2 regions of the Parabacteroides sp. merdae-related_45_40 genome follow, and region 2 is predicted to be linked to the other one. Evidence: riboswitches for the same ligand, from Rfam matches in the RefSeq annotation. Region 2 holds a riboswitch; the other holds the start of a gene.
The links. A riboswitch is a leader RNA that binds a small molecule or an ion and turns the genes downstream of it on or off. The one in region 2 is predicted to bind cobalamin.
Positions count from the first base shown of each region.

Region 1: another riboswitch for cobalamin. It lies ahead of BHV83_RS08260 (ABC transporter substrate-binding protein); the one in region 2 lies ahead of BHV83_RS01880 (TonB-dependent receptor).

Region 1 covers NZ_MNQY01000050.1:19,127-23,499, forward strand. The annotation lists gene BHV83_RS08255 (iron chelate uptake ABC transporter family permease subunit) at 1-517, opposite strand, end outside; gene BHV83_RS08260 (ABC transporter substrate-binding protein) at 527-1,687, opposite strand; cobalamin riboswitch at 1,744-1,945, opposite strand; gene BHV83_RS08265 (hypothetical protein) at 1,988-2,347, opposite strand; gene BHV83_RS08270 (precorrin-2 C(20)-methyltransferase) at 2,535-3,233, shown strand; gene BHV83_RS08275 (formate--tetrahydrofolate ligase) at 3,315-4,373, shown strand, end outside.
Region 2 covers NZ_MNQY01000031.1:66,103-70,475, reverse strand. The annotation lists gene BHV83_RS01885 (Ig-like domain-containing protein) at 1-1,212, opposite strand, end outside; gene BHV83_RS01880 (TonB-dependent receptor) at 1,239-3,599, opposite strand; cobalamin riboswitch at 3,727-3,933, opposite strand; gene BHV83_RS01875 (thioesterase family protein) at 4,054-4,373, shown strand, end outside.

The DNA of each region.
Region 1 (4,373 bases), on a different contig from region 2:
CGATCACCGCATTCGCCACGTAGCCGATCATCACGCCGATAATCAGCAGCGTCACGTTCCCCTTCACCTTCTGCGACACATATACGATTAACGCCATCACCGAGAGCGAACCGATCACGGCTGCTATCGAAAGCGCGATTTCTCCCATAACCCCCAATTTACTAAGCGCAACCCCTCCGAGGCTACCGCTCAACAGCACCACGAAGGCCACGCCCATGCTCGCACCGGAGCTGATCCCCAGCACGGAAGGTCCCGCCAGTGGATTCCGGAAAACAGTCTGCATCTGCAAGCCGCTTATCGCCAGGCCCGCTCCCGCCACCAAAGCAGTCAATGCCTGCGGAAGACGTGATTTCCAGACGATATTCTGCCAGGTCACCGGCTCGTCTCCCAGTCCGCAAATAATGTTCCAGACAGACTTCAACGGGATAGACACCGATCCTAACACCAAATTCAGGAACATCAGGACCAGGATAGACGCTACGGTGAGCGACATCAGAAAAGTAGTGGAATGTCTCATTCGTGCAGCCTAATTGAGCCGTGCATAATAAACAGGTGTATGATCGGGCAGCAGGTCCGGATGGAATATATGCAGCAGGTCGGCCAGTACGACTTCCGGCTCGGTCGGCATACTTTCGTAAAAAGGCGTATCTTTCATGTTGCAATAGATGATCCCTTTCTCTCTGAAGGCACGGAAATCGGCATAACGCGGGTCCTGCTCCTTCAATGCCTCATAGCTGAACGTACCCGGATAGCTGTTCACAATGCGCCAGTAATCGGCTTCGTCACCCTGATTGTAGACAGTTTCGAAATCAAGTGTCACACCTCCCGAACGTTTGTCGTTTTTGAGGAAATAGTCAGCACCGGCGTCCTTGAAAAGTTGGGCGAGAAAGCTCTCCCCTCCTACGGCATACCAGTTACCGCCCCGCATCTCGCCGCTCAACACGACCGGGCGTTTCTTCACTTTTCCTTCCGCCGTCAGCTCCTTCAATTCATTATAACGGGCCGCGATGGCGTCGAATATCTCGTTTGCCTTTTGCTCCTGTCCCACCAACAGGCCGACGAACTTCACCCATTCCGCCTGTCCCAACGGCGTCATCTCCTTATAGCCTAAATGCGGGATCAATGGGATACCGACATCCTTCAAGGTCTCATATCCGCCCCGTTTAAAAGGCGAAACAAGGATCAGGTCTGGGTTCATACTCATGATCACCTCGTTGTCGAAATTCCCTTCTATGCCGATTTTGGCGGTCTTCCCACTCTTGAGACGTTCGTTCATCTCCCTATTGAACAGATGCCGGGTACTGGTCACCCCTACGACCTTGTCCAGTTCGCCCATCTTGATAAAATTGGACAACTGCAAAGATGTCATACAGATAACACTTCTGATGGGTGTCTCGATCACAGTATACGATCCGGGGATGCCGGCCGGTTTCGTTCCTCTCCTGACAAGCGCATAATGAAAAGTCGTACTTTCCTCATTCTGCGGGTCCTGGATATCCAGCAAGACATACCCGCTCCGATAGGATAATACGAAACCACGGGCATACTCGGGTACAATATGGACACCGGAAAACGCGCTTTCTTCCGTCGTTTCCACCTTATCGGTCCGTTGATTGTTTTTGGTCGTACACGAGGATGCGACACACAACGACATAAGTAGGCAGCATCCTGCCAGGCATTTTTTCATATTCAATATTATTTTATTATAACCGAGAGAGCGTTGTCCACCCCACGAGGACGAGACTCTTCAAAACCGAAACGGCAGGTCTTCTGACTTACTTCCATCCCCGGACACCTTCCCGATCCCCCGATCAGTGGCATTGAGTATTGCCGGTATGTTACCGAAGTTTCACAGCAGCGTGGTCTGTCCGGGATTCCCACCCGGTTCCCTTTTCATTCCTGTCCTGTAAGGAGGACAGGGAAACCTGTTTCAAAGGGCAAATATAATAATATTACTTTTGCTTTCAAGAGAAAAGTGGCAGACAAATCAGTTTTTCTTACGAGCCGCCAAATATTCGTCTTCTAGCATGACTTTCAGTACATGGCCGCTTTCGTCGAAAGCGACAACCAGATTCCGCTGGTCAGTCGTCTCGAGAGAGACCTTATACTGGATAGGGCTGCCGCTACCATTCGACTTGTACACCTCTTTGATCAAGCAATTTTCATAAGCGTTGTAAATCGCTTCCTGTGCGGCAAGGTCCACATCGACGATATCGATCGCATAGAAATTTTTCATACTCAACATATCGATATCCGTATTCCCATCCCGTCCAGTCTGCGCATGACTGTTTTGAGCCATACAGACACACGAAACCACCATAGCCACCATCAATACAAACTTCTTCATAACCTAAAATCTTAAACAATCTATTTACCTTTTTCTAATCGTTCCATCAAGTACAAATTGCATGCCAAAGAATAAAAAGCGGGCTGTGGAAAAGGCAGTGTGGAAATTATCCCCACAATTGTGGAATGCAGATTTGGAAAGTTCCGCAATTTTCCTCACTTTTGCGCACCAAATAATTCTAACGCACATGTCGTACCCCATCTGCTTCGTATCGCTCGGTCCGGGAGACCCCGAACTGATCACTTTGAAAGGCTTGAAAAAACTCCGACAGGCCGATATCATCTATTGCCCCGCCACCATAAGCAAAAGCGGACAACTACTCTCCCGTGCGGCCCGTATTATCGAAGGACTGGAAATCGAGAAGTCTGTAGTCCAGTTCTTCACGCTCCCGATGAGCAAAGACCGGACCAAAGTCTGGAAAGTCTACGATACCTTGTATGAAAAGGCCATATCCGCCAGGGACAAAGAGAAAAAGGTGGTCATTGTGGCGGAAGGCGATGCAGGGTTCTATTCTTCCATACAGTATATATACGACAAATTCAAAGAGAACCGCATCGAAGTGGAACGAACCGCCGGAATACCAGCTTTCATTGCAGCGGGTGCTTTAGCCGGCTTGCATATTGTCAAGCAGGAAGAACAAATCATCGTCATACCCGGAATGCTGACGGCGGAAGAATTGTCGAAAAAGATCAAGACCGGTAATGTGATCGTCATCATGAAGCTGTCCCAATGTGTGGAAGCCGTCCATACCTGCATCCGGTTGCATCCGGAAACGAACTTCCATTATTTTGAGAATGTCGGGACCGGAGAAGAGTTTTACACCTCCGACCGGAAACAAATCCAGAGGAAAATATTCCCATACTTTTCCCTTATGATCATCCAATAGTATCTAAACTACCTGACTTTTCATTTTGTTATTATACAAAAATATATTTACTTTTGTTTTCCACTTAAACTTACATAAGACATGAAATCAGACATAGAAATTGCAAGAGAGGTTTCTCTGCGCAAGATAAAAGAAATCGCGACCGGATTAGGTATCCCTCGTGAAGAAGTTCAGAATTACGGCAGATACATCGCCAAGATACCTATCCATCTGATCGACGAAGAGAAGATCAGACAACACAATCTTATCCTGGTTACAGCCATCACTCCTACGAAAGCGGGTATCGGTAAGACGACCGTTTCAATCGGGCTGGCTTTAGGATTGAACAAAATCGGTAAAAAGGCGGTCGTTGCCTTGCGCGAACCATCATTGGGTCCATGCTTCGGCATGAAGGGCGGAGCTGCCGGAGGCGGATACTCGCAGGTGTTGCCGATGGAAAACATCAACCTGCATTTTACGGGGGATTTCCATGCGGTTACTTCTGCCCACAATATGATCACGGCATTGCTGGACAATTACATCTACCAGACGCGTAATACCTGTGAAGGTCTGAAAGAAATCAAATGGAAGCGCGTACTGGACGTAAATGACCGCAGCCTGCGCAACATTGTTTCTGGCTTGGGCGGATCGGCCAATGGTGTACCGACGGAGACAGGTTTTGACATCACACCCGCTTCGGAAATCATGGCGATCCTTTGCCTGGCAACGGACATCGAAGACTTGAAACGCCGTATCGGCAACATCCTGCTGGGGTATACGAACGATGACAAGCCTTTCACTGTAAACGATCTCGGTGTAGCCGGAGCGATCACGGTATTGCTGAAAGACTCTCTCCTGCCCAACCTGGTGCAAACAACCGAAAACACGGCCGCATTCGTACACGGAGGCCCATTCGCCAACATCGCACACGGCTGCAACTCCGTTCTGGCGACCAAGATGGCGCTGACATATGGCGATTACGTCATTACAGAAGCTGGCTTCGGTGCCGACCTAGGAGCTGAAAAGTTCTTCGACATCAAATGCCGCAAAGCCGGACTGACACCGAAACTGACAGTTATCGTGGCGACGGCCCAGAGCTTGAAGCTGCATGGAGGCGTACCGGAAAACAAGATCAAGGAACAGAATATCGAAGGGATGAAA
Region 2 (4,373 bases):
CAAATACTGGATGGTGAGCAATTTACCGTCTGCATTCGGATATCCTTCGTAAGTGGCGTCGAAATCGATTTCACCATTGTTGATACGCAACAGGTGTCCTTGTTCCAAATCGCCCTTTTCGGTGATTGCGGCGAGGTAGAGGTTACCGCTTTCATCATACATTACGCAGTCTTGCATCAATTCGCCGTAGGCACTTCCCGCCATTTCTCGGGCAAGCGAGTTGCGCTTGTTGCTTTCTACCGCCAGAGTGACAGGATCGAGCACTGCTGTATAAAAAGCAGTAGTGGTTTTGCCGCTTTTTCCTGAAAGACCGTTCTTCCCGTAATAGAAATAGAACAGTTTTCCCGTTTTTTCATTATAGGTAAGGATGCCCGATGTGGTGAATTTCTTTGTTTCTTCTCCTGTAACCTCTGATTCCGGTAGTAGGATGTCCAGTGTGCCTTCTGCCAGAATCGACATATTATCGGTGTTCAGCTTACTCCAGATGACCTTGCTTGCATCGCCGTTGGCAGCCATGACAACAAGCGTGTTGTCATCTATCCAGGCATGGGTGTAGGAGCGTACTTTGTATGTATTTGTCTTAAAGGGAGATGATGCACATTCTATTACTTTGTTATCTTTGATCTGATATTTTACGAAACGGTCGTTGCTTGAAGGGATCTGATAGTAATATTTCCCTTTCGAGATGCTTTCCATCGAGTAGTCTCCCAATTCGGTTCCTTCACCTTTAACAGTGATAGTCCCCATATCGGCTGTCAGTTTATTGACGCTGTTGACAACCGTCGTGTTCTTGCTGCTCATGCCGCCATGTTTTCCTACGGTCAGAAACAGGTCGAAATGATACTTGCTTTCGTCGAAGGCAGGTGCATCGTTGGTTACAGTCACTTCACAAGTGGCAGTGAATCCACCGTCGTCCGTTTTTACCTTGATTGTAGTCGAACCTTCGGAAATTGCTGTTACAATACCATTTTCTATTGTAGCGATATTCGTGTCCGAACTGCTCCAAGCGACAGTTGTAACAGCTGCATTTTCAGGAACGACAGTCGCAGTCAGTGTTCCTGTAGTTCCTGTTTTTAGTGTTAATGTGGTAGGAGTGATCGTGACACCGGTCACAGACACGTTTTTCAAATCATCGTCATCAGAACAAGCCGTGAAACCAAGTGAGATCAGGGCTGTCATGAAGGTGAGTAATGCAAATTTGAACTTCTTCATTTTTTTCTTGTTTTTAAATATGAATGTTAATTGATAAATACTCTGAATTTTGCAAAGAATGCGCGTCCGGGTTTTTGCAGTTTATAGTTGTCATAAGCTGTTTCGTCGAGGAAATTAGAACATTCCAGTGAGATGTTGTAGCTGTCGTGTTTCCATGAATAGGTGATATTGGCATTGCAGATATGCTGTGAGGGTATACGGGCTTTGGTATCGCGGTTGCCATAGGCTTCCCATGTCAGGAAATACCAATGTACCCACTGGAATGTACAGCCTAAACGTAGCTTGTTGTCATGTAGTAGGAGGTTGTGGAACGTATAACTCGCCTCCGCGTTGCCGAATAGCCAGGGACGGTTGGGTACGTGGTTGTCATATGTGGCGGATGGTTTGCCGTCTTCTTTGTATTTTTGTTGGTCACGGGCGTCTTGATAGCTGACGTTGGCCATGAGTTGTAATCGACCGTCCCAATCATAACGAATTTCCCCTTCTACGCCTTTGATATGGACGGCTGGATCATTGACAAACTGCATCATACCCTCTTTTTCAATGACGGAGGTTTGAATATAATTGTCCACATAACGTAGGAATCCGTTTGCCTCGTAATAGATAGTATGTCTGCCGGCAGGATGCCATGTGCCAAACAAGGCGAGATTGACGTTGTTGCTTTTTTCTGGTTTCAGCGCTACATTTGCATAAATGGTGGTTCCGTTGCCTAACAATTCACGGGCGATGGGCAAGCGTACGCTGTGTTCATAAGAAACCTTTACCGCTAATGGGTCGAAGAACATATAGCGCAGTCCGGTACCATATCCAAAGTAATTTTTGGTAGTAGAACCTTGCACTTTGTCCGATCCCGTCACGGTGGACTGGTCGGTCTGCCGGATATTCGGGTGATTCACATAATCTTTGGCAAAGAATACATTCTGCATTTTCCCATCAAAAAACGACTGGCTGTAGGTCAGTCCGATGATATGTTTGGTAACTGCATCGTTTGATGGTTCGAAACTTTGGTCCAAATCATCATAGCGATCATTTCCGGTCCGGTTCATATGATAATTCAGGTTAAGACCGTGATGTCCGTCCAGTTGGTAATCCAAATTGACACGCACGATAGTCAGAGGGCGTTTGTAATGACGTATAGAAGGTTCATTACCTCTGATTTCGTTGCGTTGACTCACGATATAGCCTCCATCCCAATAATATTTCCGATAAGCTGTATCGATAGTAATGGAATGATCCCATGTATGTGACAAAGTTGCTTTCAATGTCATGCCTTCGGTCATGAAATTATATTTGTTATAACGAACCGATACGTTCCATGCATCCGAATTATGTTCAGCCATACCATAAACTTTGGTTTGTATGGATCCGGTCTGCAGTTCCTTGTCTGTTTTGGAGTAGGAAGCGGAAACGAAAAGTTCGTCAGCCCAAAACTTACCTGTGATTCCAGCTTCTATCTGTGCCAATAGCGAAAAATAGCCGTCATGGAAACGTTTTGGGTTGCCGTAGATGAATTGATCACCTGTCTCATTGCGCATCTGCACGTCTTTCATCCGGTAGTCGTTTTTCGAATAGCTGATACCGATGGCAGGACGCACGACCAATCCGGTGTGCCGTTCCATAAACTGTGCGTTCAGGTTGGCACGATGTGTATGGAAGGAACCGATGCTATAAGAAGCGTCCATGAAACTTTTCTTTTCTGCCTGGGTGATAATGTTGACAGCTCCGCCTAATGCATCCGTCCCCAATGAGGCTGGTACTACGCCTTTATAGATTTCCACTCGGTCAATCAGGTTGACGGGCAGATTGGCGAGCGTCACATAGCTCCCTTTGCTATCCAAGGGAACACCGTCTATGAAATAGCGGACGGAATTACCTGACAGCCCGTTGATCGAGAGGTCGAAATCGGAACCTACGCCTCCCTCTTCGCGTATTTTGACACCGCTTGTACGATTCACTAATTCATTCAGGCTATTAAGTGAATTAATGACAGGCTTAACGTCAAGAGCATTAACCGAAAGTGCGCTTTCTCTTACCTGTTGTGATTGTGTTTTCCCATACACCTCCACTGGACTTATGCTTACGGAACTTTCTTCCAGTTTGAAGTCGAGGGTTTTGTCGTGATGAAGGTCGAGTGAGGTTTTGATCGTTTGGTATCCTAAGGAGGAGACGACGAATGTGTGTTTGCCAGGGGATACTTGTAGGGAATAAAGCCCACTGTCATCTGTATAAGTGCCGGAGACCGTGTTTTCGACGGCGATCGTTACCAACGACAGGGGCGTACCTTGTTGATCGGTGACTTTCCCGGAGAGCGTAATTTTGTTTTGTGCCGTCAGACTTAGTTGCGACAGGCAGACAAGCAAAAGGAATACATGTACAAAGACTTTCATTTTAATCCTTGATATAGTGTTCATGACTTGCTTAAGGGAATACACACAAGGAGAAATGATATCTTTATGTAAGGGGATAAAGAATGACTTGACTCGATGTTTTGTAGCTTTATTTCCCGAAAGCTTTAAAACTATGTTTGTTTTGGCAGGTCTTCTGACTTGTTCCGTCTTTGAATGCCTTCCCATCCGGTGACGGACAGTGGCTTGTAGCGTATTCAAAGATTTGGAGAGGAACTTACAGCAGCGGGTCTGTTCAGGATTCGCACCTGATTCCCTTTTCATCACGCCTCCCGTAGCGGTTGGGAGCCGTGAAACCAAAACTGTGGCAAAGGTATGAAAAAAGTCTGTCTGTACAAAAAACGGATTAAAAAACAAATTCATTATTTTTGGCGCCGGATTCGTTAGACTCCGTGAAAGAATAACAGAATGTGGAACGATTAAAAATGAAGTGACTATGTTGGAAAAAGGATTGAAACATATCAGCCGGACTGTCGTGCAGCCGGATAATTTCGCATTGACGATGGGATCGGGAGATTTGCCTGTATTGGCAACACCGGCTTTGGTAGCATTGATGGAAAATGCGGCAATGTTGGCCGTAGCGGCTGAACTCCCCGAAGGGGCGACTACTGTCGGTGCTAAAATGGACATGACACATGTTCGTCCTTCCGGTGAAGGTGAGGAAGTGCATGCGGAAGCGACGCTGGTTGAGGTGGAAGGGCGAAAGTTGACCTTCTCGTTGGTTGCCAGGGATTCGGCAGATGTGATCGGCGAAGG